Linked DNA regions of Chryseolinea soli. The protein of the gene in region 2 binds, or shares a complex with, the protein of the main gene of each other region. Links are inferred from orthologs where the notes say so. Each region holds a gene or a part of one and is shown on either strand. Other genes may lie near its edges.

Region 1 (15,266 bases), 3.8 Mb from region 2 along the record:
ATTTCACGTTCAGTTCCGGCCGGCCGACAACGTATGCCTACAATCGCTATTACATGGGCTTCCTGCAAGTGTCCAATTTTATAGATCGCAACCAGGATGTCATACCGAACTATCACCGGCTTGATCTCTCCATGACCATCGATCCGATGCGCGCGGCAAACAAACGCTTCCATGGAAGTTGGGTGTTTAGCCTTTACAATGTGTACGCCCGCAAGAATGCGTATTCTATTTTCACGAAGACCAACGGCATACAATCGGCCATCGTTTCGTCGGATGCCTATAAGCTTTCGATTTTCGCGACGATCATACCATCGATCACCTACAATTTTAAGTTCTGATTATGAGGCTGACGATCTCCAAGATAAAGACAAGGTTCATCACCATTTCTTCCGGCCTCTTTCTGCTGGTGCTGAACAATTGTGTTACCCCCTTTGAACCGGAACGCCGGGTCATAGAAAAGCAGCTGGTGGTGAGTGGTGCAATCACCGATGGTCCGGGACCGCATTTCATCAGCGTGAACTACACTCCACCCTATTCCGATATCAAACAGAAATCATATCTCTATCCCAACAACGCCCGCGTGTTTCTCCAGGATGATACAGGGTATGAAGAAGAGATGACGCCAACTACCTATGGCACCTACAAAACAGCGGACGATACGAAGGGTGTACCGGGCAGAAGCTATCATGTAACGATTGTGCTGGAAAATGGTACGCGCTATGAATCCCGCCCTGAACTGATGGCGCCGGTGCCGGCAATTGATACGTTGTTTGCAGAATTCAAACCGCTTCCTTCTCCGGACGTGCCGGGTAAATTTTCGATCTATCTTGAGACCAGCGATGCGCCGGAGACAAACAATTATTATTGGTGGAACTGGCAGCATTACGAAACACTGCCCTATTGCAAGATCGTGGCGCTTCCCGGTGGAGGCAGGCTTGCTTATCCCTGCTGCAATCCCTGTTGGAGGATCACATTTTGCGACGGATGTTTTTCTGTTACGTCCGATTACCTGAGCAATGGCAAACGCTTGAGAAGACAACACATCACGGATGTGCCCTACGATTCGAAGGATCCGTATTACATCATGGTGAAGCAACAATCCCTCTCCGAGGGGGCCTTCAAATTCTGGTCTGCTGTTTATGATCAACTCAACAACACCGGCGGTGTGTTTGATAAATCTCCCGCTACCATCCAGGGCAATGTGTTCAACGTCAGCGATCCGACGGAACAAGTGCTCGGCTATTTTATGGCGAACAGCGTTGTGCAGCGATATTTTTATGTTGATCGCAATGTCGATGTGCTGCTCGTCCGCAGGCCATTCAATCCCTATCAGATTGCGGAAACCTGTGTTAATTGCGAGAACCAAGTCGGCCGCACGAACGTCATGCCGCCGGGATGGATAAACTAAGTGCGCACGACCGAGGCTGGTAGATCTAAAGCCTTTTTTTGCCGAACAAAATTCTGTTGTTTCAGGGTAAACTCTCCCCTTTGTGGGCTAGATTTGCCGCCTTATACTGCTGCCCATGAATGATAGATTGATTTCTGCCGCCAAAGGACTTGCCACCGACCGTACCCCCATCTGGCTGATGCGCCAGGCCGGCCGCATCCTCCCGGAATACAGAAAAGTAAGGGAAACCGCGAAAGACTTTAAAACCCTTGTAAAAACCCCCGAGCTGGCCACGGAGGTGACCATACAGCCCGTGGATATCCTCGGTGTAGACGCAGCCATCATTTTTTCCGACATCCTTGTCATCCCCGAGGCTATGGGCCTCAACTATGAAATGGAGGAGAACAAAGGCCCTGTCTTTCCGAAAAGAATCACCTCGGAAGCCGATCTCGCATCGCTGCACATCGCGCAAGCCGAAGAACTCCAGTACGTGTTGGACGCTATCCGTCTCACCAAAAAAGAGCTTCAAGGCAAAGTGCCGCTGATTGGATTTGCCGGTGCTCCGTGGACGATCTTCTCCTATATGATCGAAGGCAAAGGCAGCAAAACATTTAGCCAGGCAAAAAAAATGCTCTATACCCAGCCCGCGTTCTCACACCGCCTGCTGGACATGATCGCCCAAAGCACCATCCACTACCTGAAGGCCCAGATCAAAGCCGGCGCCGACATCGTACAGATCTTTGACTCCTGGGCAGGAATATTATCGCCGGATCAATACGCTGAATTTTCCCTGAAATACATCTCAAAAATCTGTGACGCCCTTGGAAACGACGTTCCCAAAATTGTCTTCGCCAAGGGAGCCTTCTTCGCCCGCGCCGAAATGAACACCATCAACTGCGACGTCGTAGGGTTAGACTGGAACATGGGCATCGCCGAATCGCGCGCCCTGCTCCCCAACAAAGTGCTGCAAGGCAACCTCGACCCCTGCGCGCTCTACGGCTCCCTCGACGACGTGCGACGCGAAACCAAAAAAATGCTCAACGCCTTCGGCCCCCACAAGCACATCGCTAACCTTGGTCACGGTTTATATCCCGACACCGAAGTTGACAAAGTGAAATGCTACATCGACACGGTGAAAGAATATAGCGCAACGTTGCGTCGCTAGGACATAAGGTTTAAGCGCCTCATCTTCGGTAAAGCCTCGGCGAACACAAAAGGCGCTAAGGATATTCCGATGATCACTAAAAAAATAACCCCGGCCTTTAGGCCAGGGTTATTGACATCTTATATCGAAAGGGCTTTAGCCCTGACCTTTTCTCATTCGCTTCGAAGAGATTTTATAGGATTAACAATCGCCGCCCGGATCGACTGATAGCTCACCGTGATCCATGAGATCAACAACGCTATACCCCCCGCCAGCAAAAACACCCCGACACCCATATCCACGCGGAACGCAAATCCCTCAAGCCACCGATCCATAATAAACCACGAAAATGGCACCGACAACACGAAGGCCACCACAATCAGTTTCGTAAACTCTTTCGACAACAAGATCACGACACTAAAAACAGAAGCGCCCATCACCTTGCGTACACCAATCTCCTTCGTCCGCAAGTTCGCGGTATAGGCCGCCAACCCAAACAATCCCACACAAGCAATCACAATGGCCAACCCGGAGAAAACTGCAAAGACGTTGCCGGCCTGTTGCTCTGCTGCGTATTGAGCATGAAGATTTTGATCGAGGAATAAATACTTAAAGGGCTGATCCGGCGCCAAGGTTTTCCATTTTTCTTCCGCGGCGCTCACGATGCTACGGGCATCTCTTTGGTTGAGCCGTACCGTCACATAGCCCGCGCCACCGCCAAAGCTCTCGACGCTCTGAATCGTGAGGGGCGTGATAGGATCGCGCAGGGATTGAAAATTGAAATCCTTGATGACACCAATGATCGTAAAGACAACTTCTGCATTTCCTTCCGGACGGCGCAAGATCTGCTTCAACTTTTTACCCACGGGGTCGGAGAGTCCCATGGTTTTGACGGCCGTTTCATTTAAGATGATAGAAAGAGAGTCATTGGTTTCTTTAGAATATCCCCGGCCTGCTACAAACTCAAAGCCGATGGTTTGCGCAAAGTCATCGTCGATACCCATGCTTTTTGTGGTGAGGATTTCCGACGAGCCTTCGGGCGTGAATTGTGCCCCGAAGAAATCACCCTGCCGGCCCAGGAGCGAGAAGGTGCCCCCGGCACTCACCACACCCGGGACGCGCTTCATCTCTTCGATGAAGGTCTGCGCCTTATTGTTCAGCGCAAACGCGCGATCGATGACCAGCACTTGCTCTTTGTCATAACCGAGCGATTTGTTTTCCATATAGTTCATCTGCTTCACCACCGTGAGGGTACCTACGATGAGCACGATGGAAATGAAGAACTGAAGAACAACCAACCCGTTTCTCAACCACGAACCCTTTGCCTGGCTGGCAAAATGACCTTTCATCACCACAATAGGATTGATCGACGACAACGCGAAGGCTGGATAACTGCCGGCCATAAAACCTACCACCACCGAGATAAGTAATAGGCCCCCCAATATACCAGGTGTAAACGGAAGGGAGAGATGTTTTCCCGCCAAGGCATTGAAGTAAGGCAGAGCGAGCTGAGCCAAGCCTATCGCCAACACCGTCGCAAACAAACTTAGCAGGACAGACTCCACCAGGAACTGATAAACCAGCTGGCCTTTCAACGAACCCATTGTCTTGCGCACGCCCACTTCACGCGCCCGCTCGGCCGAACGCGCCGTGGCCAGGTTCATAAAGTTGATGCATGCGATCGCCAGGATGAGCGAGGCGATGCAGATGAGGAAGTACACATAATTGCGGTTTCCCCCTGGGCGCATGGATCCTTCCAGGTTTGTCGGGTCGAGGTGAATGGACGTGAGGGGTTGAAGGAAGTAGCGGTAGCCGTTGCCCTCGCGCTTGTAGTCAGCCCATGATTTTCCAAGATCTTGTTCGATCTGCGCCGACGCATAGGTGTCCACCATCTTGGGAAATTTTGCTTCCAGTGCGGCAGCGTTGGCGCCGGGTTTGAGTTTTATATAGGTATGTGCCGAGAAAGTGATGAAGTTCACCTTTGGGCCGCCAAAGAACTGATCATTCCACTTCGATAAGAAATCAAATTTTAAATGTGAATTGTCCGGCAGGTTTTCGCAAATGCCGGTGACATTGAAATCCTGATTGAAGATCTTTAGTGTTTTTCCCAGGGGGTCGTCCTGGCCAAAGTAGCGGTTGGCGGTCTCTTGTGTTAGCACGATGTCGTTCAGCTTAGTCAACACCGTTTTTGGATCGCCTTTGACCAGCTTCAAACTGAAAAAAGAAAAGAAGTTGGAGTCGGCAGCCATGACGAAGTTTTCTTCAAACTGCTTCACTTCGTTTTTGCGGTCGGTATAATTCACCACGACGTTGTTGATGGGGCCGCTCACTTTTACCACGTCTTCCACTTCTGCAAAGTCGCGCGACATCACGTCGGAATAAGAATGGGGGATGAAAGCATAGTTGGTGGAGTGATTGGGATACTTTCGCTCCAGTACGACCTTGTAGATGCGATCGGCATCCGTCAAAAATTTGTCGTACGAAAACTCCTCGATCACAAACATGGTGATGAGAAGACAGCTCGCGATGCCCACGGAAAGCCCCAGGACATTGATGAGCGTGTACACTTTTTGTTTGATAAGGCTGCGGAGGGCGACCTTGATGTAGTTCTTGATCATAGCGAGAAGTTTACAAGTACCACCAAGGTCAATCCATGTGCCACATCCTTAGACAAGGAAATAAGCCCATGCAGAAACAAATCCGCGTGCGAAAAAAGAAGGGGTGTACGGAAGGGGATAAAACCGTTCGTCTGCGGACGCCTAGTTCTGCAGCATGCGCAGCAACGTAGAGAGGCGGTTTTTCATGTTGCGCCGGTCGATGATGAAATCGAGAAAGCCATGTTCCAACACAAACTCTGCGCTTTGAAAACCTTTCGGAAGGTCCTTGCCAATGGTTTCACGGATCACGCGGGGACCGGCAAAGCCGATGAGCGCGCCGGGTTCGGCAATATTGAAATCGCCCAGCATGGCATACGATGCCGTTACACCGCCCGTAGTGGGGTCGGTCAGCAGGGAGATATAAGGAATTTTGGCAGCATCCAGCAAAGCGATCTTGGCCGATGTCTTCGCCATTTGCATCAGTGAAAGTCCGGCTTCCATCATGCGCGCGCCGCCGGAGCGGGAGATCATGAGGAACGGTTTTTTTGTTTGAAGGCTGTGGTCCATCGCCCGGGCAATTTTCTCGCCCACAACCGAACCCATCGAACCGCCGATGAAACTGAAGTCCATGCAGCCGATGGTGATGTCGATGCCATTCATTTTGCCATAGGCCGTGCGCACGGCATCTTTCAGCTGGGACTTCTCCTGGCTTTCTTTGATGCGCTTCGGATACGGCTTGGTGTCTTTGAATTTCAACGGGTCGGCCGACTCCATGGTGGGGTCCAACTCGGTGTATTTGCCTTCGTCAAACAGCACTTCGAAATATTCTTCCGAGCCAATGCGCACGTGAAAGTCTTCATCGGGCACCACATAGGCGTTGTTCTTCAACTCGCGCGTGTGAACAATTTTGCCGGCGGGCGACTTGAACCAGAGGCCGTCGGGCACTTCGCGTTTGGATTCGGTGGGAGTGAGTATTCCTTTATCGCTGCGTTTGAACCAAGACATAGTTAAAAAATTTAGTAAAAAAGAAAGCCGATGAACGGGTGAGGTTCATCGGCTGAAATTACAATTTCGTTAAGCTAAATCGATCGATTTATCGAGGTAAATATCCTGGATGGCGTTCAGGATCTCCACGCCTTCTTTCATGGGGCGTTGGAAAGCCTTGCGACCCGAGATCAACCCGGTGCCACCGGCACGCTTGTTGATCACGGCCGTGCGCACAGCATCGGCCAGATCGCTTGCCCCCTTGGACTCGCCACCGGAGCTGATCAAGCCGGCGCGGCCGTTGTAGCAATTTAACACTTGGTAGCGGCACAGGTCGATCGGGTGATCGGATGTGAGCTCCGTATAGATTCTTTCGTCCAGTTTGCCATAGCTGCTTCCGCCGGTGTTCAGCATTTTGTAGCCGCCGTTGGTTTCCGCAAGCTTTTGCTTGATGATGTCGGCCTGGATGGTCACGCCAAGGTGGTTGGCCTGGCCGGTAAGGTCGGCCGATACGTGATAGTCAACACCGTCTTTTTTGAAGGCGTTGTTACGGGTGTAGCACCAGAGAATAGTGGCCATACCAAGCTGGTGAGCGCGCTCAAAAGCTTTAGACACTTCAATGATCTGGCGGGTAGCATTATCAGAGCCGAAGTAGATCGTGGCTCCTACCGCCGCAGCGCCCATGTTCCAGGCGTCCTCAATGGAACCGAACATGATCTGGTCGGCCTTGTTGGGGTAAGTGAGCAATTCGTTATGGTTGATCTTCACGATCAAAGGAATCTTATGGGCATATTTTCTAGCCACCATGGCCAGTGCGCCAAACGTAGTGGCCACACCGTTGCAGCCGCCTTCGATGGCGAGCTTCACAATATTTTCAGGATCGAAATAAATGGGATTCTTCGCGAAAGACGCACCCGCGCTGTGTTCGATGCCCTGGTCGATAGGAAGAATGGAAACGAAGCCTGTGTTGGCCAAACGGCCGGTTCCGTATAATGCTTGTAAGTTGCGCAACACGGGGATGCTGCGGTTGGATTGAGCAAAGACTTTGTCAACGAAATCCGGGCTGGGAACCTGGAGTTGATCCTTAGAGATGGTTTTACTTTGGTGTTTCAGCAGGTAGTCTGCGTCCTTACCGAGTAGGTCAGCGATGTTTCTAGCCATAGTTGGTTTTTTATGCGAGGGGACAAAGTTATTAATTATTTAATAGGATGCTAATTTGAGCTGATTTGGGGGTTTTTGGCCCATTTCAAACGTGTTCAGCAGCCCCTCAGGATAAACCCGTAAAACAAAAAAAGCCACTCCGGATGGGAATGGCTTCTTACTATTTTCGGATGTATTAGATCTTCTCTTTGATGCGGGCAGCCTTGCCTTGCTTGCCTTTCAGGTAGTACAGTTTTGCACGACGTACTTTACCTTCTTTCAATACTTCGATCTTGTCGATAGAGGGAGAAACGATGGGGAAGATACGCTCCACGCCTACACCGTTGGAGATCTTGCGAACGGTGAATGTCTCGCCGTTGCTGTTGGTGCCGCGGCGTTGGATCACCGTGCCCTGGAACTGCTGGATGCGCTCCTTGTTACCTTCTTTTATTTTTACGTGAACGTTCACAGTATCACCAGGCTTGAAGCTGGGTTGTGTCTCACGGACTTTCGCAAATTCTTGCTCGACGAGTTTAATCAGATCTGCCATAACACGATGGTTTTGAAAATGGACTGCAAATGTAGGGAAAGAATTGAAACTTAGGAAACTGGGATATAGAATGTTTGTAAAAAATGGATTTTAAGGCTTTTGAAGCAATTCTGGCCGTCTTTTTTGCGTCCGCTCCAGGGCCTGGTCGTGCCGCCACTCCTCGATCCGGGCCTGGTGTCCCGACAAAAGCACGTCCGGGACCTTCCAGCCTTTGTACTCTGCCGGCCGGGTATAGACCGGGGGCGCAATCAGGTTGTCCTGGAAGGAATCGCTCAGCGCCGAGGTCTCGTCCGACAACACGCCGGGGATGAGCCGGACCACCGCATCGGCCACCACGGCCGCGGCCAGCTCGCCGCCGGAAAGAACGTAGTCGCCAATGCTGATCTCGCGGGTGATCAGGTGTTCCCGCACCCGCTCGTCCACCCCCTTATAATGACCACAGAGCAAAATGAGGTTCTTTTTCAGGCTCAGTTCATTGGCCAGGGGCTGCGACAGGCGCTGGCCGTCGGGGCTCATATAAATAATGTCGTCGTAGGTTCGTTGGGACTTGAGTTCGGTCAGGCAGTTGTCGATGGGTTCGATCATCATCACCATGCCGGCACCGCCGCCAAACGCGTAGTCGTCGGTTGTCCGGTGTTTGTTGGTAGCGTATTGGCGCAGGTCGATGATGTTGACCGTGACCAACCCCTTGGCCTGGGCGCGTTTCAGGATCGAGTCCGAGAACGGGCTTTCAATGAGCTTGGGAAGACACGTGAGGATGTCGATGTGCATGGTCAAATATCCAAAAATCCTTCCGGAAGATTCACGGTGATGCGCTTTTTGCCCTTGTTAATGCTCGCGATGAAGGGACCGTTCACAGGAATCAGCACCTCGCCCAGTTCCCGATCGACCACGATAAGCGGATTGGCACCCGGCTGCACTTCGGCGACCTTGCCCAGCAAGCCGGTTTCTTCATCCCAAACCTCAAAGCCAATGATCTCGTCGCTATAAAACTCACCCCGCGCCGACTTCGGGCGCAGCGACTTTTGAACATAGAGCGCGCGTTTGGCAATTTTGCCAGCCTCCTCCACCGTGTCGACGTCCTCGAATTTGATAAGGGCCTTTGCCTGGTGCACCGAGGCGGTTTGTACAAAATAGGGTACCAGGCGGTTGTCCTTCTCCACAAAGAGGGCTTTCAGCTCCGCGAGATTTTCGGGAGCTTCGTCGTCCAGCGAAACCGTCACCTCGCCTTTCAGGCCGTGGGGTTTCAGGATGAAGCCGATCTTAAAGCATTCTTCGATGTCCATGGTGGGGAAATAAAAATGCCAATGCGTGGGAACACATTGGCATTTGGAATGATCAATTTAAAATTAAGCTTGTTCGGTAGCTTCTGCGGCCGGAGCTTCGTTTTCGGCAGCGGCAGCAGCAGGTTGTGCGGCGGCGGCAGCAGCAGCTTCTTCGGCAACCTTCGCCTTTTGGCGGATCGCTTCAGCGCGGGCTTCGCGGATCTTGGTTTCGGCAGCCTTGCGGGCTTTCGCACTTTCTTCCTTGGAAGCGGAAACTTTAGTTCTCTTGGCTTCGATCTTAGCTTCCTTGCTCTTCAGCCAGTCGGCCAATTTCGCATCGGCTTGCTCTTGGGTGATCGCACCTTTGATGACACCGATTTGGAGGTGTTTTTTCAGCATGATGCCACGGTAGGAAAGCATGGCTTTCACCGTGTCGGAAGGCTGAGCGCCATTCATCAACCATTTGAATGCTTTTTCATCATTCAGGTCAATGGAAGCGGGAGTGGTGAGGGGATTGTAAGTCCCGATCTTTTCAATGAAGCGACCATCGCGTGGTGCTCTGGCATCGGCTACGACTACATCGTACATCGCCAGTTTCTTGCGGCCTCTGCGGGCCAATCTGATTTTAACCATTACTGTGTCAGTTTAAAATAGTGGAACTCGTCCTGTATTTTTTTTAAAGACCGCAAAGTTAAGTTTTTTTTCCGTTTTGGCAATGATCGGCGCCTAATGGGGTTGAAAGGAAGGAAAATAGTTAAGTATTCGTTTACGCGATTATTCAATTTTTTAATCTTATGGCACTTCTCTACATTTGTTGGCTTTCAAAAATAATCATGGATAATTATTCATACATCAGCAATGCAGACGTTGGTTATCTGGACCAACTCTACCAAAATTACAAAAAGGACCCTAGCAGCGTCGATTTAACCTGGCAGAAGTTTTTTGAGGGATACGACTTCTCCAATCAGCGCTATGGCGAAAACGGCCACGGTCCCAAAGGAGGCGACGATTCCCTCTCCTTAAAGGAAACGCAGGTACGAAACCTGATCTTCGTGTACCGCTCGTTCGGTCACCTGAAATCCAAAACCAACCCCGTTCGCGAACGCAGAAACCACCAGGTGAACTTCGACCACACCAACGTGGGCCTCACCGATGCCGACCTGGACACCGAGTTTGACGTGGGCGCCGAAATCGGCATGGGCCGCGCCACCCTGCGCAAGATCATCGAAAAACTGAAGGCCGTATACCTCGGCCCGATCGGTTTTGAATACAACTTCATCCGCAACGACGAAGTGCGCTCGTGGTTCTTCCAGAAATGCGAACAACAATACTACACCTATAATCCCAGCATCGACGAAAAGAAAAGTATCCTCACCAAGCTCAATGAAGCGGTGGTGTTCGAAAACTTCTTGCACACGAAATTCCTGGGACAAAAACGCTTCTCCCTGGAAGGTGGCGAAAACACCATCCCCGCCCTGCAAACCATCATCAACAAAGCGGCAGAGCTGGATGTGAAGGAAGTGGTGATCGGCATGGCCCACCGCGGCCGTCTGAACGTGTTGTCGAACATCCTCGGCAAAACCTACGAACAGATCTTCACCGAGTTTGAAGGCAACGTCAGCCCCGAGCAAACCATGGGCGACGGCGACGTCAAATATCACCTGGGCTATTCAAGCCACATCAACACGCCTTCCGGCAAGAAGATCTATCTGAAATTAACACCCAACCCTTCCCACCTGGAAGCGGTTGACCCGTTGGTGATTGGCTACACCCGTGGCCAGATCGACGACGAATACAAAGGAGACCTTTCCAAAGGCATGGCCATCCTCATCCACGGCGACGCCGCCGTGGCCGGACAAGGCATTGTGTACGAGCTGTTGCAAATGTCGGGCTTGCCCGGCTACACCACCGGTGGAACGATCCACTTCGTGATCAACAACCAAGTTGGTTTCACGACCGACTATGACGATGCCCGTACCAGCATTTACTGTACAGACCTGGCCAAGATCGTAGACGCCCCCGTGCTGCACGTGAATGGTGACGATGCAGAAGCGGTGAGCTTTGCAGCGAAACTCGCGGTGGAATACCGTCAGAAATTCGGACAAGATATTTTTATTGACTTGTTGTGCTACCGTCGTCACGGTCACAACGAGAGCGATGAGCCCAAGTTCACGCAACCGAAATTATACAACATCATCGCCAAGCACGAGAATCCCCGCGAGATCTACGTAAAGAAATTGGTAGAGCGTGGCGATGTGGATGCGGCGTTGGCGGATGAGATGGACAAGAATTTCAGAAACCAGTTGCAAGACCGGTTGAATGAAGTGAAACAGAAGCCGCTTCCCTACAAGCCTCAGAAGATCGAAGCGGAGTGGGAACAAATGCGTTGGGCAACCCCGGAAGATTTTGATAAATCCCCCGAAACCGGTGTTAAGGAAAGTGTGATCGAGAAAGTTGGCAAAGCGCTGGCGACGATCCCCGAAGGCTTCAAGCCGTTGAAACAAATCGAAAAACTGTTGAAGGACCGTCAGGCGGCTTTCTTTGAAACGAAAGTGCTGGGCTGGGCTGAAGCAGAATTGTTAGCCTACGGCTCGTTGCTGACCGAGAAGACGCCGGTGCGTATGTCGGGTCAGGATGTTCGCCGCGGCACGTTCTCGCACCGTCACGCCTATTTCTTCGACGCGAATACAAACGAGCCGTATTGCGGCCTCGACAACATCGACAAGACCCAGACGAAATTCAAGATCTACAACTCGTTGTTGTCTGAATTTGGTGTGTTGGGATTTGAGTATGGTTATGCCATGTCTTCACCCAGTGCATTGGTGTTATGGGAAGCACAATTTGGTGACTTCGTGAACGGTGCGCAAGTGATCATCGATCAGTTCCTTTCTTCTGCCGAATCGAAGTGGCAACGGATGAACGGTCTCGTGATGTTGCTGCCGCACGGCTACGAAGGTCAGGGACCTGAGCACTCCAGCTGTCGCCCGGAGCGGTTCCTGCAGTTGGCCGCGGAGTACAACATGATCGTGTCGAATCCTACCACGCCGTCGAACTTCTTCCACTTGCTGAGAAGACAAGTGACGTGGCAATTCCGTAAACCCTGCGTAGTGTTCTCACCCAAGTCGTTGTTGAGACATCCCGCCGTTATTTCACCGATGAAGGAATTCACGTCGGGCAGCTTCAGTGAAGTGCTGGATGATCCTACGGGCGTACCGGCGAAAGATGTGAAGCGCGTTATTCTTTGCTCGGGCAAGCTCTATTATGACCTGGCCGAAGTACAGCAGAAGCGCAAAGCAAAAGACACGGCCATCGTGCGCATCGAGCAACTGTATCCTTTCCCTGAGAAACAACTGAAAGCTGTCCTGAAGAAATACAAGGACGCCAAGGTGGTATGGGCACAGGAAGAACCTGCCAACATGGGTGCCTATTCGTTCATCCTCCGGATGATGCCGAAGCAGGAGTTTGAAGTGGTATCGCGCAAGGCCAGCGCATCGCCGGCAACCGGTTTCTCTAAAGTTCATAAAGTGGAACAAGAGAAATTGGCGAACAAAGCATTCGAGATCTAAACCAGAAACATGTCACGGCCTTGGCCGTCAAAAAAACATATCGTTCAAATAAAAAAATCAAAAGGGAATGGCTATTCAAATAAAAGTGCCCACAGTCGGCGAGTCCATCACGGAAGTGACCATCGCGAACTGGCTTAAAAAAGACGGCGATGTGGTGAAGTTGGATGAAGTGATTGCCGAACTGGAGTCGGATAAAGCAACCTTCGAGCTCACGGCGCCCAGTGCCGGGGTATTGAAGATCATCAAACAACAAGGCGAGACGGTTCCCATCGGCGGCCTCCTCTGCGAAGTGGAACCTTCGGGCGCCACGGCAGCAAGTCCTGCACCAGCACAACCTGCGGCCCCACCGGCAGCAGCGCCTGCAGCCCAGGCACCAGCCGAACCCAAGAAAGCCGGCGGTGTGAAAGAAATGAAAGTGCCCACCGTGGGCGAGTCCATCACGGAGGTGACCATTTCGACCTGGCTGAAAAAAGACGGCGACCTGGTGAAGTTGGACGAAGTCATTGCCGAAGTGGAATCCGACAAAGCCACTTTTGAATTGCCTGCTGAAGCCACGGGCATCCTGCGCATCGTAGCCAAGGAAAAGACAACGCTCCCCATAGGCGGTCTCATTTGCAGAATTGAGATCACCGACGGTGCAGCCGCTTCGAATGGGGCAGCAGCAACACAACCTGCCGTGGCTACTGCTGCGGTAGCGGGCGACAAAACGTATGCTGCCGGTCATCCTTCGCCCACGGCGGCAAAGATCCTGGATGAAAAAGGTATTCCAGCCAACCAGGTTTCCGGAACCGGTGTAGGCGGAAGAATCACACAGACCGACGCGCAAAATGCTCAGAAAGCCCAGGCCCCTGCGGCCACGGCAGGAAAGCCCGCAGAGACCAAAGCGCCATTGGCCCCGCCGGTGATTGCTTCCGGTGGAGGACGCAATGTGCGCAACGAAAAAATGACATCACTGCGCAAGACCATCGCCAAGCGATTGGTATCGGTGAAAAATGAAACCGCCATGCTGACCACGTTCAACGAGGTGGACATGAAGCCGGTCATGGACTTGCGTTCGAAGTACAAAGATCAATTCAAGGAAAAATATGGTGTCGGCCTGGGCTTCATGTCCTTCTTCACCAAGGCCGTGTGTGCCGCCTTGAAAGAGTTCCCCGCAGTGAACGCGTCGATCAACGGCGACGAGATCATTTATCATGACTACTGCGATGTATCCATCGCGGTGTCTACGCCGAGAGGTTTGGTGGTGCCGGTGATCCGCAATGCGGAAGCCCTTAGCTTCAACCAGATCGAGAGCGAAGTGGTGCGCCTGGCCACGAAAGGCCGTGACGGAAAACTTTCCATCGAGGAAATGACGGGGGGAACCTTCTCGATCACCAACGGCGGTGTGTTTGGCTCTATGCTTTCAACGCCCATCCTGAACCCGCCGCAATCGGCGATCTTAGGTATGCACAACATCGTGGAGCGCCCGGTGGTGAAGAACGGTGAGATCGTGATCCGCCCGATCATGTATGTAGCCTTATCGTATGACCACCGCATTGTAGACGGTCGCGAGTCGGTGAGCTTCCTGGTGCGGGTGAAGGAGATGATGGAAGACCCGGGAAGATTGATCCTCGGTGTTTAATTGATTTAAGTTGTCTATCAGATAAGAAGCAGGTATGAGAATGAGGATCGTCAGTATCTTACTGAGTGTTGTTTTTTTGTCATACCTGCTTACTTTTTCCGGGTGCAGGCGCTCGTGCTTTTCGGAGGACCCGTTTGTGGCCTTTGTCTATTTCGCCAACGATCGCCAGTACACATCGGTATATGGAATGGATGGCGAACAACCCGGGAAGGAAATTCCAATCTACGACCTCCATGCAGGGCTACCCCTGACCAGAAAGCAGAACAAGACAATTCTGATATTTCAAAATGACACCCGAAGGGATACGCTTAGCATTCAGTATGAATTAACCCCCAAACTGCAGTCGAAGGAGTGTGGTTTTTATTTGGATGTCGACAATTGCCAGGTGGGCAAGCCCACAACGTTTTCAAATGTCGCATTGCAGTCCTCGAGTTCTAGTCAAATAACCGTTTATATCAATGACTAGACACCTATCCGTTATCGTGATGTTGGCGATCGTTAGCCACACGGCACTTGGTCAATCGCCTGCTGGACTTTCCGTAGGATTCGACGTATTGAAGACCATGCCGATTTTTTACAACAGCGGCTATGTGCTGGAACCTTCACTGATCTACACGTCGAAAAACGGCATCATGATTGATATGGCCGTGGGGTTTGCCAATGTGAAAAAGGATACGCTCTACCAAAATTCTACCTATTTCAACCAAGGGCACTACCTTCGCCTGGGTGCTGGCGGAATGATCCTCAAACATCCCGGGCCATTCAGACAATTTTATCTCCTGGCCGATGTCGTGTATTCGGACTTTACCGAGCGGTTCAAGGTTCGGTTCCGCGATGAGGGAAATTATTACGGCGATACGTTCAGGACGCTGGAGCAGTCCAGCCGTTTGGTTGCCCTTGAAGTACAGCCCGGCTACCGGCTGCCAATAGGGAACTCGAGATTTTCCGTTAATTTTCAGGCTCGGTTCAGTTATGTTGTGACGGCATACGACGAGGACAATTTTCCCGTCTA
Region 2 (15,243 bases):
TGTTAGAGCTGTTTGCCGGCGTGCCTCAGACCACCATTTCGAAGGCCGCTTTGGAAACTTGTACCAATGTAACGGACCTGTTATCCGTCGCCACGAATAGTTTGGTGTTTACTTCGAAGGGTGAAGCCCGGAAAATGATCCAGTCGGGTGGTGTGAGTATCAATAAAGCCAAAGTTGCCGATCCGAATCATGCGGTGGCGTTCGATCTTCTGCAAGGTAAATATTTGCTGGCGCAGAAGGGGAAGAAGAACTACTATCTGATCGTGGTGGAGTAGTTTTGCTGCCTCACCTTCGCTAATGCTTCAGCAAAGAAAGAATAAAAAGCGCCCTCCTTCGCTAAAGCTTCGGCGGGCAAGCAAGGAAACAAAAAAAAGCCACCCTTCTTCGCTAAAGCTTCGGCGGGTGGCTTTTTCGTTTTCGGGAAGCGATGATTAGTCCTTGCCGAATTTGAAGAGTTTGTAGCCCACGGATACTTGGATGACTTGATTTTTGATGTTTTGGTAGGCGGGGCTGTCATCGATGTTCGTCAAGCCGAGGTTATAGCGTGCATCGATCGTGATGCCAAAGGGAATGTCCCAGCCGGCACCCAAGGCGAGGCTGACGTCCGACTTCTTGAAGGAGTCTTTTACATTTTGATCGTCAATCTCAGCACGCGAAACAAATCCGAATTGCGGCCCTACCTGGAGATTTATGCCGGCCACGGTATACAATTTTACGATCACCGGAATGTTGATGTAGCTGAAATTGGCGTCGAAGTTGCCGACATCTGTTTTTACTTTAGAACCTTGTTGCGAAAAGAGCACCTCCGGCTGAATACCTATTTTGGAGAATTTGAACAGCGTGAAGGCGCCGAAATGATAGCCCGTGCGATTGTCAAAATTTGTCTTAAGCGTGGATTGCCCATCGGAGGAGCCGTTCAACTTTGCGAAATTCAAGCCACCCTTAATACCAATCGCAACAGAAGCCTGCGCATAGGCACCCACGGACGCTGCGACCAATGCGAATACGATAATGAGTTTTTTCATAGTTGGTTAAGTTTTTAAAAACTACCCGGCAAAGATAATGCCTTAAAGTATAAAAATAGGGCAGTTCGGCGGCGGTTTTTGTTGGTTGAACTCGGCCGGAGGGGGATTGATCTATGGCGGGCGTTACTTTTTTCAGTAGTCAGTAGCCAGTAGTCAGTAGCCAGTAGATAGGGTGAGGAGTTATGGGGGAGATCGTTGGTGTTGGATCTGGTGGTTTTCTACAAATAAATATTCAGTGGTCATTAGCCAATGGCCTTCGGGGTTAGAGATTAAGAATCAGGAGATGTTGGAACGAGACAGATGAAGTGCAACGCTGAACACGCAAAGCGCACGAGAAATGTTATTCTCCCGAACCCCACATCCAAAATCATCACCTTTATTCTTCCTCTGAAACTTAGCCACTGCGTTTCGAACTACTGGCTACTGACTCCTGATTCACCCAATCCCTCCAAAAACGCCTCATCAACAAGATTCGCCCTCGTCACCCTCATCCCGCCCCCTTTTAAGCTTTCTTGCTCTATCGTCCACTGCGCATTCTTATTCCGCGCCCAAGCTCTCCGCGCGATGCCGTTGTTGACGTCGTAGTGGAGCATGTTGCGTAGTTTGCGGGTGGCATCTTGCGTACCGTCGAGTACCAGACCAAAGCCTCCGTTCATCACTTCGCCCCAGCCCACTCCTCCACCGTTGTGGAGCGACACCCAGGTGGCACCGCGGAAGGAGTCGCCAATGACGTTGTGGACCGCCATGTCGGCGGTGAAGCGTGAGCCGTCGTAGATGTTGGACGTTTCGCGGTAGGGACTGTCGGTGCCGGACACGTCGTGGTGGTCGCGGCCCAGTACTACCGGGCCGATCTTGCCTTCGGCTACGGCTTTGTTAAAAGCTTCCGCAATTTTGAGGCGGCCTTCGGCGTGAGCGTAGAGAATGCGTGCCTTCGAGCCCACGACGAGTTTGTTTTGTTTGGCCTGGCGGATCCACTGCAGGTTGTCTTTCAATTGTTGTTGAATTTCTTCCTCAGCGTGGGTCGATATTTCCTGCAGCATCTCGGCGGCCAACGCATCGGTGAAATCGAGGTCGCTGTCTTTGCCGGACGTGCATACCCAGCGGAAGGGACCAAATCCGAAGTCAAAACACAACGGTCCCATGATATCCTGTACGTAGGAAGGATAACGGAAATTGATCCCATCTTCTGCCATCACCGCAGCGCCAGCGCGGGAGGCTTCCAGGAGAAATGCGTTGCCGTAGTCGAAGAAGTAGGTACCTTTCGCCACGTGCTTTGCAATGGACGTTGCCTGTCTGCGCAGGGACTCCTCGACTTTTTGTTTGAATGCGCCGGGGCTACTCACCATCAGCGCGTTTGACTCCTCCAACGACAGGCCTACCGGATAATAACCGCCCGCCCAAGGATTGTGCAACGATGTTTGATCGGAGCCTAACGCCACATGAATATTTTCAGCATCAAATTTTTCCCAAACGTCAACGATGTTGCCGTGGTAGGCGAGCGAGACCACCTCTTTTGCAGCTTGTGATTTTCGCACCCGCGCCACCAATGCTTCCAACGTCGTAACAATTTCGTCTACCCATCCCTGCTCGTGTCGTTTATGAACCGCTTTGCCATTCACTTCCGCCACAACGGAGATACAACCGGCGATGTTGCCTGCCTTGGGTTGTGCACCGCTCATGCCGCCCAGCCCTGACGTGAGAAAGATCTTGCCTTCCAATCCTTCACCCTGACGGCTGATGTTTCGGCCGGCGTTGAGTACGGTTATAGTGGTTCCATGCACAATGCCTTGCGGACCGATGTACATGTAGGAACCGGCGGTCATCTGGCCGTATTGTGTCACGCCGAGGGCGTTGTACTTCTCCCAATCGTCGGGTTTGGAATAGTTGGGGATCATCATGCCGTTGGTCACCACCACGCGCGGTGCCTCGGCGGAGGAAGGGAACACGCCCATGGGGTGGCCGGAATACATGTGCAATGTTTGTTCGTCCGTCAGTTGGGCGAGGTATTGCATCGTCAGTAAATATTGCGCCCAGTTTTGAAATACGGCGCCGTTGCCTCCGTAGGTGATCAGCTCATGGGGGTGCTGCGCAACGGCCGGGTCGAGATTGTTTTGGATCATAAGCATGATCGCTGCGGCATGCAAAGAACGCTGTGGATAGTCGGTGATGGGCCGTGCGTGCATGGCATAGTCCGGACGGAAGCGGTACATGTAAATGCGACCGTAGGCGATCAACTCGTCGTAAAATTCTTTTGCCAGCACGGCGTGATGCCGGGGGTGAAAATAGCGGAGGGCATTGCGCACGGCCAGCTTCTTTTCGCCGGCGGTGAGGATGTCTTTGCGTTTGGGCGCGTGACTGACGTTCGTGTCGTAGGGTTTAGGCTGGGGCAACGTGTCGGGTATGCCCTGCAGGATTTCTTGTTGGAAGGTGAGGCTCATGGTCGCTTCGGGTTTATCCTGAAATCTTCCGGTTTGAAATTTTCTTTGGTGAAGTGGTAGCCGGTTTGAAAAAGGTCTTTCGCCTTGCTCACATCAAAACCGCTAACTCCTCCCGCGCCCGGGGGATCGATCAACACGTCGCACAACGCTTTGCTGGTGGCGGTGTTGCCGTTGACGGCCATCATGAGGCTGCGCTCGATGACGGACCGGAAATTCAAAGTATTGAAATCACCCCGAATGAAATTGCAGTTGGCACCGATCAACAGGTCGCACGCTCCGCGGATGCTGTGGGCCGGCAAATTGTCCGTGATGCCGCCATCCACAAAGATCTTGTTGTCGAATTGGATGGGGTTGAACACGAGCGGCACGCAACACGACGCCAGGATCGTGGGGATCAATTCTCCTTTTGTAAAATACTCGGTCGTGCCTTGCCCGATATTCGTCGTGGCAACGGTCATGGGCAGCTTCAGGGCTTCGAACGTGTTTTCGGGCATGTATTTCTGAAGGACATCGCGGAGTCCATCCAGACTCAGCAAACCGCGCATCGTCCACGCCGGACGAAGCGACCGGAGAAAGCTGGTGGTGAGAATGATGTCCATGATCTTCTCGGCAGAATAGCCATACGCATACAACGAACCCACGATGGAGCCTGCGCTTGTGCCGGCCACGACGTCGATCTTCACTCCAAATTCTTCCAGTGCTTTCAGCACGCCGATGTGCGAGATCCCCCGCGCACCGCCGCCTGATAATACCAATCCGATTTTCATGTCTCTATCCTGATTTATACTTGTGCTATTTTTTTACGCGCCAACGGCTCAAAGAATTTCCGCCAGCCGGAAGGTCTGATCCACGCGAACACCTTTTTCGGTATGCTTCACCGTGCAACATTCGTTCTCCGGGTCGTGTTCGAGAAAGAGGACGTAACCGTGGGTGGCCGCTTCATTGAGAAAACGTTCCTTTTCTTCGAGTGTGATCAACGGCCGGGTGTCGTAGCCCATCACATAAGGCAACGGGATGTGGCCTACAGACGGCAACAGATCGGCCATGAAACAGATCACTTTGTTTTTATAACGGATCATCGGGATCATCATTTTTTCGGTGTGCCCCGAAACGTATTGGATGTCGAACGATGCGAATGGTGAGGGCGCGTGGGCGTCTACAAATTTCAAGTGACCGCTCTCCTGCATGGGAAGGATGTTCTCCTTCAGAAAGCTTGCTTTTTCGCGCGGGTTGGGTTGGGTTGCCCACTGCCAGTGGTCGGCGTTGCTCCAATACTGCGCTTTGGAGAAAGCCAAGTCCAGTTTATCTCCTCTCCTTTCGACGCCACCGCCGCAATGATCAAAATGCAGGTGGGTGAGAAACATGTCGGTGATGTCGGCCGGTTCAAAGCCCGCACGATGCAGCGACGACGGGAGGGTTGCGTCTCCATTCAGAAAGTAGTGACTGAAGAACTTCGCGTCCTGTTTGGTGCCCAGGCCGTTGTCGATGAGGATGGTCCGGTTGCCGTCCTCGATGAGCAGGCAACGCATGGCCCAGTTGCAGAGATTTTGTTCGTTGGCAGGGTTTGTTTTTTGCCAGATGGATTTGGGCACTACACCAAACATGGCGCCGCCGTCGAGTTTGAAAAATCCGGTGTCGATCACGTGAAGCTTCATGGGTTGCGCTCCGGTTAGGGTCTCTAAAAAGAAAAGGCTGCAACTTGCATTGCAGCCTTTGGTATATCGTTTCGATGATTATTCTTTTACAACGCCCATCGCACAGAACTTGTCGATGCGTTGGTCGATGCGCTTTTCGGGGCCGAGCGCCGAGAGTTCTTTCGTGGTCTCGAGGATCACGCGCTTGATCTCGTTGGCCATCCACTTCACATCGGTGTGCGCGCCACCCAGGGGTTCGTTGATGATGCCGTCGACCAGTTTCAGGGCGGTCATGTCCTTGGCCGTGAGTTTGAGCAATTCTGCGGCTTGTTCTTTGAAATCCCAGCTGCGCCAGAGAATGGTGGAACAGTTTTCGGGGGAGATCACGGAGTACCACGAGTTCTCCAGCATGAGCACGCGATCGCCAATGGCGATGCCGAGCGCGCCGCCGGAGGCTCCCTCGCCAATCACAATGCAGATGACGGGCACTTTGAGACCGAACATTTCCTTGAGGTTGCGGGCGATGGCTTCACCCTGTCCGCGCTCTTCGGCTTCGAGGCCGGGAAAAGCACCTGGGGTATCAATGAACGTCACGATAGGCTTGTTGAACTTTTCGGCGATCTTCATAAGGCGCAGGGCCTTGCGATAGCCTTCAGGGTTGGCCATACCGAAATTGCGCATTTGGCGCTGTTTGGTATTGCGTCCCTTTTGTTGGCCGATGAGCATAAACGTCTGGCCGTCGATGGTGCCGAAGCCGCCGATCATGGCTTTGTCGTCAGACACGGTGCGGTCGCCGTGCAGTTCGATGAAGTCGGACGTGATCTCGTAAATGTAATCCAGGGTATAGGGACGATCCGGGTGGCGCGACAGTTGAACGCGTTGCCAGCCCGTGAGATTTTCGAAGGTCTCCCGCTTGAGGTCCAGAATTTTTCTTTCGAGAGCTTTTACAGCGGCCTGAACTTCCTTGTCGCTGTCGCTGGCCAGCTGATTCATATCTTCAAGTTTAGCCTCCAGTGCAGCAATGGGCTTTTCAAAATCCAATAGCATATGGTCGATTTTGTCGGCACAAAGTTAGAAGGATTGTGAAATATCGGTAATTAATGGATAAGTTTCGCACTAATGCCCTCATATTCAATAGCCTGTTCCAACGGTGGGCGTTCGTGAAGGGTGTTGTGCGGCTTCCGTTTTGCCTTTTCTGACCTTCCGTTGCCTTTTTTTTGCCGGGTATATATTGTTATGGGCCTTCCGTGACCGGTTGTCCAGCGAAAGAAAAGACCCTTGGTTTTTTATGCGTAAAAGAGCACCAGCGTCAATGCCGCCCAGGTGACCATTTCCACCAGCCATTCCGTCCCGCTCATTTTCTTATGCGTTTCCATAGCTTTTTATTTCAAGCCACGACGATTTGCATGCCAATGCCTTTCTGAGCCCAAAAGCAGGGTTTGGACGTTGGAGTGTAGAGAAAAAGAATCAATGACGTCCAATTTTGGGGCGCTGCGGTAGCAGGAGGCTGCTTTTTTTGTGCAGACAGCTCATGACGGTTTCGTTTGCATAGAGTTTCTATTTTTACCGGAATCACTGTGTTCCCCTGAACCTTATACCACCCTATCTATGCAGGTCATTTTCGGTATCATTTTTCATTTCATCGGCGGGTTTGCTTCCGGCAGCTTCTATGTCCCTTTTAAAAAAGTAAAAGAATGGTCGTGGGAAAGTTATTGGATCGTGGGCGGTCTTTTTTCATGGCTCATCATCCCTCCTTTCGCCGCGTGGCTCACCATTCCGCATTTCAGCGACATCATTTCGCAAGCTTCCTCCTCCACTTTCTGGTGGACCTATTTCTGGGGTATCCTGTGGGGCATCGGTGGACTAACGTATGGGTTAGGCATGCGCTACCTGGGCATGTCGCTGGGCAACTCGGTGTTGCTGGGATTCACGTCGGTGTGCGGATCGATTGTTCCTTCCTTGTATTATGATTTTGTTCCCACACCCGGCAAAACCAGCTTCCACGAGCTGCTGACGACTTCGTGGGGTCGCGTTGTGTTGCTCGGTGTGACCCTTTGCCTGGTGGGGATCTATCTCTGCGGACGGGCCGGGATGATGAAGGAAAAAGAGCTTCCCGAAGAAAAGAAGAAGGAGAGCATCAAAGAATTCAACCTGGTGAAAGGCCTGATCGTGTGCACGTTTTCGGGCATCCTCAGCGCCTGTTTTAACTACGGCATCGAGGCCGGCACGTCCATGGCCGAGCAGGCCAATGCGCTTTGGCAGGCGGCCAACCCCGAGGCCACCAGCGAATTCCTGTATCAAAACAATGTCATCTATGTCGTGTTACTTTGGGGTGGCCTCACCACCAACTTGGTGTGGTGCATGATCCTGAACACACGGAACAAAACGTTTGGGGACTACACCAACAGCAAAACGCCGTTGCTTCAAAACTATTTCTTTGCCGCCCTGGCCGGCACGATCTGGTTCCTCCAGTTCTTTTTCTATGGCATGGGCGAAAGCAAGCTGGGCAATGGCGCCAGCTCGTGGATCCTGCACATGGCGTTTATCATCCTCGTGGCAAACCTGTGGGGGATCCTGTTAAAAGAATGGAAAGGCGTGCAACCGAAAACGCGGGACACGATCGCGGCCGGCATTCTCACGATCTTGCTCTCGGTGATCCTCGTGGGCTACGGCAATGCCTTGAAATGATTTCTGAATTAAATTGCCCTATGGAACGACTTGCTTTTACCATGAAACTTTTCCCCGGTCAGGTGGAAGAATATAAACGGCGGCATGATGCGATTTGGCCGGCCCTGAAATATTTATTGAAGGATTCGGGGGTCAAAGATTACTCGATCTTTTTGGATGAAGCATCGCTGACGTTGTTTGGGGTGATGAAGGTGGAGGATTCTGCGGTGTTGGGGCCGCTTCGCGATCATCCGGTGATGCGGGAGTGGTGGGAGTATATGAAGGATATTATGGAGACGAATGCGGATGCTTCACCGGTGCAGGTTTCTCTGGTGGAGGTTTTCTATTTGGGGTGATCATCCCAAAATAATTTTAAACCGCAAAGCGCAGAGTCATCGCAAAGAAGGCGCAAAAGAATTTGGAATCCTTTGCACCTTCTTTTTCAAGTCTTCTACTTTAATATAAACGAAGCCTTCTTCACATCATCCGAATTCCCCCCAACAAAAACATCGTATTTACCTGGCTCCGTACCAAAAGACATATCTCTCCGGTAGAATGACAGATCAGATTGCGTCAGCGTGAAGCTTACTTCTTTCGACTCGCCCGGCTGCAACATCAATTTCTTAAAGCCCTTCAATTCTTTTACGGGACGTGTCACACTTCCCACAAGGTCGCGTACATACAACTGCACAACTTCCTCGCCTTCACGCTTGCCCGTGTTCTTCACCTTGCATGTGATGGTGATGCCCTCCTGCTGCGTGATCTCCTGCTTGTTGAGCTGCACGTCGCCGTATTCGAAGGTGGTGTAGCTCAGGCCATAGCCAAAGGGGAAAAGCGGTGCGTTGGATTCGTCGAGATATTTAGACGAATATTTGTTGTTCGGATCCATAGGGCGGCCCGTGTTTTTCATGTTGTAGAAAATAGGGATCTGTCCCACCGATCGCGGGAAGGTGACGGGCAGTTTGCCCGAGGGATTGTAGTCCCCAAACAACACATCGGCTACGGCATGGCCGGCTTCAGTTCCAGGGAACCATGCTTCCAGCACGGCAACTTTGTTTTGTGTCATCCAATTTATGGTCAGCGGCCGCCCGTTGAAGAGAACCACCGCGATGGGTTTGCCGGTCTTGTAGATCTCCTCCAACAACTGCTGTTGTGCGCCCGGTAAGTTGAGCGATGCCCGGCTGGCGGCTTCACCGGTCATGAGCGCAGCTTCGCCAAGAGCCATCACGACGATGTCGGCTTGTTTGGCAGCTTGTATGGCCTGTGCAAATCCCTTGGTGGTATCGTCATTGATGTTGCAGCCTTTGGCATACAGGATCTTTGTCGCAGGGGTTGCTGCCGCTTTAATGCCTTCCAGGACGCTCACCGCTTTGGCACCCTCGCCTGCGGCTGACCAGGAACCGATCATTTCTTTTTTGGCATCGGCCAGGGGACCGATCACTGCGATGGATCGCGTGGTCTTCGGCAAGGGCAACACATGCTGATCATTCTTGAGCAACACCATCGACTTGCGCGCAACATCGCGCGATGCCGTGAGGTATTCCGGCTTCATGATGGTGGCCTTTTCGCGTTCGGGGTTGCAATAGCGATAGGGATCTTCAAACAATCCCAATTCGAATTTCTTCGTCAGGATGCGGCGCACGGCTTCGTTGACGAGGCCTTCTTTTAGTTTGCCTTCTTTCACCAGGCGTTGCAGCGAGCTGTTGTAGAAACCGGCTTGCATGTCCATGTCCACACCGGCTTCCAGGGCGAGGGCGGCCGCAGAGGCGGTGTCCTCGGCAATGCCGTGGGGGATCATCTCCATGATGGAGGTGTAGTCCGTTACCACGAAACCTTTGAAGTTCCATTCCTTGCGAAGGATGTCGGTCATCAGGTATTTGTTTCCGGTCGCGGGCACGCCGTCGAGTTCGTTGAAGGAGGTCATCACGGTGGCTGCACCGGCGTCGATGGCCGCTTTGTAGGGTGGCAGGTATACTTCGCGTAGCATGCGATCGGACATGTCGGTGGTGTGATAATCACGGCCGGCCTGGACGGCACCATAGGCGGCGAAGTGTTTCACGCAGGCCATCACCGAATGGAGGTCGCCAATGCCATTGCCCTGAAAACCTTTTACGCGGGCGATCGCGATCTGTGCACCCAGGTATGTGTCTTCCCCGGCACCTTCGGCCATCCTACCCCAGCGTGGGTCGCGGGCAATGTCGCACATGGGCGCAAAGGTCCAGTGCAGTCCTTGGGCCGAGGCTTCGTCGCCGGCGATGCGGGCCGACTGTTCCATGGCGGTGAGGTCCCAGCTGGCGGCCTCCCCTAGCGGGATGGGAAAAATGGTGCGGTGGCCATGGATCACATCATATCCAAAAATGAGCGGGATGTGAAGACGCGTTTCCTTTACGGCCAGCTCTTGCAGCTTGCGCGTGTAGTCGGCACCGAAGGCATTGAAGATGGCGCCTACCCGGCCAGCCTTGATGTCTTCGCGATAGTTTTCGCGAATGGTGGGGCCCGTCACGTCGATGTCGCTGGTGAAGAGCGTGAGTTGGCCGATCTTTTCCTCCAGCGTCATCAGGGCGAGCACCGAGTCCACGCGACCGGCGATGTTTCCGGATGACTTGGGCGCATTCTTTTGGCAGGCCGTCAATACCAGCATCCCGGCCATCCACAGGAAGAACAATCTTTTCATGCGTTCATTATTTTTTGGTTTGTGTAAACAGCTCGCGGTGTTTGGACGCAGCGGTTTACGAAGATCAAATGTCATTTTTGTCCCATCGCCAGACCCAAGCAAGCCTCTCAAAAAAATGAGAGACTGTACTTTAGGCTGGGCTCCTCGCGGAGGATCTTTGTGTTATTCAGTATAGGTCAATTAAACTCCAGTTTTGTTTTGGCGGCCTGCACTTCCGGCGCCGACATAAATAAATTCCACAGCAACCCCGTGCGATAGTTCTCGATCATGACCACGATCGGTCCCTGGTCGATGGCCAAATACGAATTGGCCACCCACCCGTCCGACAGGTCGAAAGCATCATAAAATCCATACGGTCCCCACAATTTGTCGCCCAGCGTGTAATAAAAGAATTTCAGTGCCTTCATCGATTCCTCCGGTGCATACGGAAACGAGGATAGCGCAGCCGTTGGCGTGATCACCCCCTGGTCGTTCGACGGCGAGTGGGCATCATAACCGGTCGGGTTGTCGCTCGCCGTCAGTCCCCAGCAGGCGTCGCTGTAGCCCACATAGTTTTTTGGATTGGCCGCACAATAGGCGTGATTGATCAGCGTCGCGTTCACGTTTTGTTCCCAATAGTCGGCATAGTCGTCTTTGAAGTGGGGGTCCATTCCCAAATATGAATATTGCACCCAGAACAACGGACTGGGTGTTCCGAGGGGCAAGGTGTAGCCGTAATATTTTTGTCCAGTTTTTATGGCGCCGTTTCTTCCATAGCCATTGGTGTACACGCTTTTGGGGATGCCGTGCGTGGGCGAAGCGGCGGCGAGGATGTAGGTGATCTGTTCTTCAAAATATCCCGAAAGGGCAAAATTCATATCCCAGTTATAGTTGGGCGACCAATGCCAGTAAAGCACTTCCTGCCCGTCTTTGCGATACCAGTCCCATTCCACACCTTCATAGAGCTTTGTCATGCGGCGGATGAGATTGTTGCCGACGGTGTCGGTCGGTTGCAGATATTGACGCGACGTGAGGAGACCTTGCATGAGGAATGATGTTTCCACCAGGTCGCCACCGTTGTCTTTTGTGCTAAAGGGGATAACTTTTCCCGTCGTGCCGTTGATCCAGTGCGACCAGGCCCCATGAAAACGATCGGCCGTTTCTAAAAATGTCACGATCTTGTTGAGGCGCTCCACGCCCTCTGTGCGTGTGATGAAGTTTCGATCCATGCCCACCACGATGGCCATGATGCCAAAGCCGCTGCCCCCGCTGGTCACCGTTGGCCCCGAACCTTTGCGCTCGAGGGCCATGCCGCTGGTTGGTTCAGCCATGTCCCAAAAGTATTTGAACGTTTGCTTTTGGGTGAGCGTCAGCAGCTCTTCATCAGAGATTACCGGAAATTTGTCGGCGGGGTCGAAAGTAGTAATGACCTTACTATCGAAGTTTCCGCCCAATGCTTTTTTATCGACAGACGTCAGCGCTGTCGAGATTTGAAAATTATATTTTGATAAATACTCCAGCGCCGTGCTGGGCTTGATGGTGACGGTGCTGTCGCCATGACTGAAAGTATAGGTCAGCGTGAGATTTTCTGTGGGCGATACCAGCACGATCGCCGTGGGAACGGTGGTTCTGTCGATGGGTGCTGAAAACGAAGCGACGATCTCTGGCGTCAGGCTTGCTCCAGAAATGGTTGACCCGACAGGACGGTCATCCGATTGGATGGATGTCAACGTAAATGACGTTTCACTTCCCGGCGCGGGGTCATCCTTTTTACAGGACGCCATCGTCATCACAAAAAATATCAACCCGAAGGAAACGGCCTTTACATTCATGTTGTGGTTTCTAAAAATAAAGTGAGTGCATAAAAAAAAGGGTACACCGAGGTGTACCCTCTACCCGTAAACTACAAATTACCTACCTGCAGTGCCGAGGTTAAACAAGGCTACGATATCTTTTTGTGCCAGTACGGTATTGAATACACGCACATCGTCGATGCTGGCGGTTGCCAAAGGAGCCCAGTCGGGACGGGTGGCATTGGCGAAGCCCATGTCGGCAGAGGCCATGCTACCAAACATCGCTTGTGCAGGCACACGCATTTTCAACACCGGTGTCGTGCCACGGTCGGTATATCCGCCAACGGATTCACCGTTACCATAGAGCGCAAACTGGTGGGTTGCTCCATCCCAGGTCATCACATAATGTGCCCACTTGTTGCCACCCATGAAATATTTACCGGTGCCACCATTCGGGGCATCCGTGCCGGTGTTCTTCAACGCCACGTTGTCCTGACCGCTCTGCGAGTTGTCTGCCAGCGTCGTGTTCAGATAGTTCTTCAACTCCAGCGTATCGGATGCAGGAAGGTGACGCGATGTTTCAGCGCAAGCCTGGAGGTTACCCCAAACATCGGATACCGACGTCGGGAAGATCCCAAAGAAAGAAGTGAATCCGCCGCCGGCCACACCTTTTGTTCCTTGCACGTTCACCCAAAGGCTCACCGTGAAGTTATTCAAAGCGTCTACCGTGTTGATCTTGTCGATAGGCGGAAACGCAATGGCTCCTTTGGACAGTTGGAGCGCTTTGCCGATCTGCCCCGTGGTGAACGCTACGCCACCGAGCGTTTTGTTCGGCGCCGTGCTGGAGATCACTTCGTTGTTGGTATCGTCGAACGTCCAGTGGGCTACCAGGTACGTGGCGCCTACCTCATCCGAATTGTTGTAGCCATCGATCTGCGGTAGGCTGTCGTCATCGTTGTTACAGGATCCGATAGCCAGCACACCCAGTGCAAGGATCCCTACTTTCAAAAATCTCATTTGTTTTCTCATTTTCATTTTAGTTTAACATTTTAGGATAAAGAAGTTTTTTAAAGCCCGTTTTAAACAAAGAATACATTGTAGCCCGACAGCTGCCGCTCAATACCCAAAGTTTTGCTCCAGTGCGCCACCGCTCAACAATATCTGCGAATTGGGAATGGGCAAGAGTTCATTCTTGCCTTCCACAAAATTGGTTTTTCCTACAGCGTGCATCACCTGCGCCGCTCTGCCCTGACGAACCAGGTCCCAGAAGCGATCGTGCTCCATGGCCAGCTCTACGCGCCGCTCTTTCCAGATGTCGGCTTCGGTGGGCGCGCCAATGTCGGGGAGCTTGGCCCGCTTGCGCACGAGGTTCAGCGGTGTGGCCGCATCTTTGCCCAAGTGAACGGCCGCTTCGGCATTCATGAGCAGCACATCGGCATAGCGCAGAATGCGGATATTCTTCGGCCGGTCTTTGTCGGCGGGTTGGATAAAGCTTTCGCGCAGCGTACTGGTGTAGGCTTTGTAGTTATAATATTGATTTTGCACGCTGTCGGCACTGGGTATGCGAAAACCATCCCATAGCACAGTGCCTTTGTGCGTGCCGGAGTTGTCGATAAAAATGATGGTGGCATCCTTTCGTACGTCGCCGGGCTCATAGGCATTAACAAGATTAGACGAGGGATTGTTAAAACCCCACCCCAAATCATTCCAGCCGCCGGCGCCACCGATGCGGGGTCCCTGGCATACTGTATAATTGTCTACGCGCAAATAGCTATTGTTGAATACGCCGGTCTCAATTTCAAAAATGGACTCGGCGCTATTGTCGCCCGATTGGCGCCAGATCTCGGCATAGTCGTCCAGGAGTGCGTATTTGCCGGAGGTCATCACCTCGTTGGTAAGTTCCCACACCTTGTCCCAGTCTTTGCGATACATGTAGACTTTGGCGAGCATGGCCTGCGCGCTTCCTTTGGTCACCAAGCCACTAGCCGTAACCTTCAACGGCAAGTGGTCGGCCGCAAATTGAAGGTCTGCTTTGATGCTGTCATATACGACGTCCACCGAGGCCCGGCTCTTAAATGCTGGATCGCTGTTGGCATCTTCCGCATCGTTGGGCACGCGATATACCAGCGGCACGCCGCCGTACATGCGCACGAGGTTGAAATACAAATAACCCCTGAGGAATTTCACTTGCGCCTCCAATTGCTCGATGGTGGCGGCATCCAGGCTAGCCGTTTTCAATCCCTTCAGCGCCTGGTTCGCGTTGCCGATGGCGCTATAGTGACCACTCCACAACGTTTCGGCAAACTTGTTTGTTGAAGTGGTGTTGAAATCATCGATATCGCCTATGGGCACCAATTGGTCGCCAGCGGTGCTGCCTTTGTCGGCATCGTCGGAGATGATGTTGGTCACGGTGATAAAAGCAAAACCGTGTACGTCGCCATTATCTCCCCAGGAGTCGCCCAACAGCAGACCGTTGTACACGCCGGTCACCAGCTTTAGCGCCAGGTTGGGATCGGCGCTGGTGTTTTCGCCGCCCTGCACGGGGACGTTCAGAAAATCATCGCTGCACGAAACGGCGGTCAGCGTGAGAAGGCTAAGAAGGATGCTGCGTATGTTCAATGTCGTTCTCATGTTCGTCATTTTTAAAATCCTACATTTAAACCTGCTGCAAACGTGCGTGTCGTAGGGTATGAGCTCAGCTCGATGCCCGAGTTGAGCGGATCGCCGGGTAGCTCGGCCGTGAAGCCGCTATACTTCTTGTAGGTAAAAAGATTTTGAGAGGTGATGAAGAATCGCAGGCTGGCGATCTTCAGTTTGTCGAGTGCCGCCGAAGGCAATGTGTAACCAAACGTGAGGTTGTTGATGCGGGCAAAAGAACCCGATTCCACGAAGTAGTCAGACGCCGGCAAGTTGCCGGTGTTTGCAGCAGGCTCGGTTTGTGTGTGATTGGCCGATGTCCATCGTTTGTACACCACGTCTTTCTCCACGTTGTCGCGGCCGTCTACGCGAGCGCCGCGCTTACCGTTGTAGACC

The links.
Region 1: the proteins of D4L85_RS22640 (region 2) and accD are in contact, whole or in part, in a solved structure (PDB 8UXZ), measured with the Escherichia coli proteins. The link is inferred for Chryseolinea soli from one-to-one orthologs.

Annotation. Positions count from the first base shown.
Region 1 is NZ_CP032382.1:1,515,259-1,530,524, reverse strand. What follows is about bases 4,213-7,034. They hold accD (acetyl-CoA carboxylase, carboxyltransferase subunit beta), read right to left. Parts: upstream 6,134-7,034; coding sequence 5,291-6,133; downstream 4,213-5,290. Other genes in these bases: D4L85_RS06520 (class I fructose-bisphosphate aldolase), read right to left, coding at 6,203-7,034; D4L85_RS06530 (ABC transporter permease), read right to left, coding at 4,213-5,149. In the rest of the region: D4L85_RS06545 (TonB-dependent receptor), read left to right, coding at 1-338; D4L85_RS06540 (DUF4249 domain-containing protein), read left to right, coding at 341-1,408; hemE (uroporphyrinogen decarboxylase), read left to right, coding at 1,524-2,552; more of D4L85_RS06530, read right to left, coding at 2,705-4,212; more of D4L85_RS06520, read right to left, coding at 7,035-7,273; rplS (50S ribosomal protein L19), read right to left, coding at 7,449-7,802; tRNA (guanosine(37)-N1)-methyltransferase TrmD, read right to left, coding at 7,893-8,573; ribosome maturation factor RimM, read right to left, coding at 8,576-9,088; D4L85_RS06500 (30S ribosomal protein S16), read right to left, coding at 9,152-9,700; D4L85_RS06495 (2-oxoglutarate dehydrogenase E1 component), read left to right, coding at 9,901-12,633; odhB (2-oxoglutarate dehydrogenase complex dihydrolipoyllysine-residue succinyltransferase), read left to right, coding at 12,701-14,254; D4L85_RS35090 (DUF6452 family protein), read left to right, coding at 14,289-14,720; D4L85_RS06480 (hypothetical protein), read left to right, coding at 14,713-15,266.
Region 2 is NZ_CP032382.1:5,329,492-5,344,734, reverse strand. What follows is about bases 4,171-6,969. They hold D4L85_RS22640 (acetyl-CoA carboxylase carboxyltransferase subunit alpha), read right to left. Parts: upstream 6,145-6,969; coding sequence 5,197-6,144; downstream 4,171-5,196. Other genes in these bases: rhaT (L-rhamnose/proton symporter RhaT), read left to right, coding at 6,706-6,969; D4L85_RS22645 (MBL fold metallo-hydrolase), read right to left, coding at 4,279-5,118; D4L85_RS22650 (patatin-like phospholipase family protein), read right to left, coding at 4,171-4,230. In the rest of the region: tyrS (tyrosine--tRNA ligase), read left to right, coding at 1-275; D4L85_RS22660 (porin family protein), read right to left, coding at 432-1,025; D4L85_RS22655 (urocanate hydratase), read right to left, coding at 1,439-3,463; more of D4L85_RS22650, read right to left, coding at 3,460-4,170; more of rhaT, read left to right, coding at 6,970-7,785; rhaM (L-rhamnose mutarotase), read left to right, coding at 7,806-8,120; D4L85_RS22625 (glycoside hydrolase family 3 N-terminal domain-containing protein), read right to left, coding at 8,216-10,438; D4L85_RS22620 (glucoamylase family protein), read right to left, coding at 10,615-12,249; D4L85_RS22615 (LamG-like jellyroll fold domain-containing protein), read right to left, coding at 12,328-13,239; D4L85_RS22610 (RagB/SusD family nutrient uptake outer membrane protein), read right to left, coding at 13,327-14,841; D4L85_RS22605 (SusC/RagA family TonB-linked outer membrane protein), read right to left, coding at 14,853-15,243. UniProt on the Escherichia coli protein: Component of the acetyl coenzyme A carboxylase (ACC) complex. First, biotin carboxylase catalyzes the carboxylation of biotin on its carrier protein (BCCP) and then the CO(2) group is transferred by the carboxyltransferase to acetyl-CoA to form malonyl-CoA.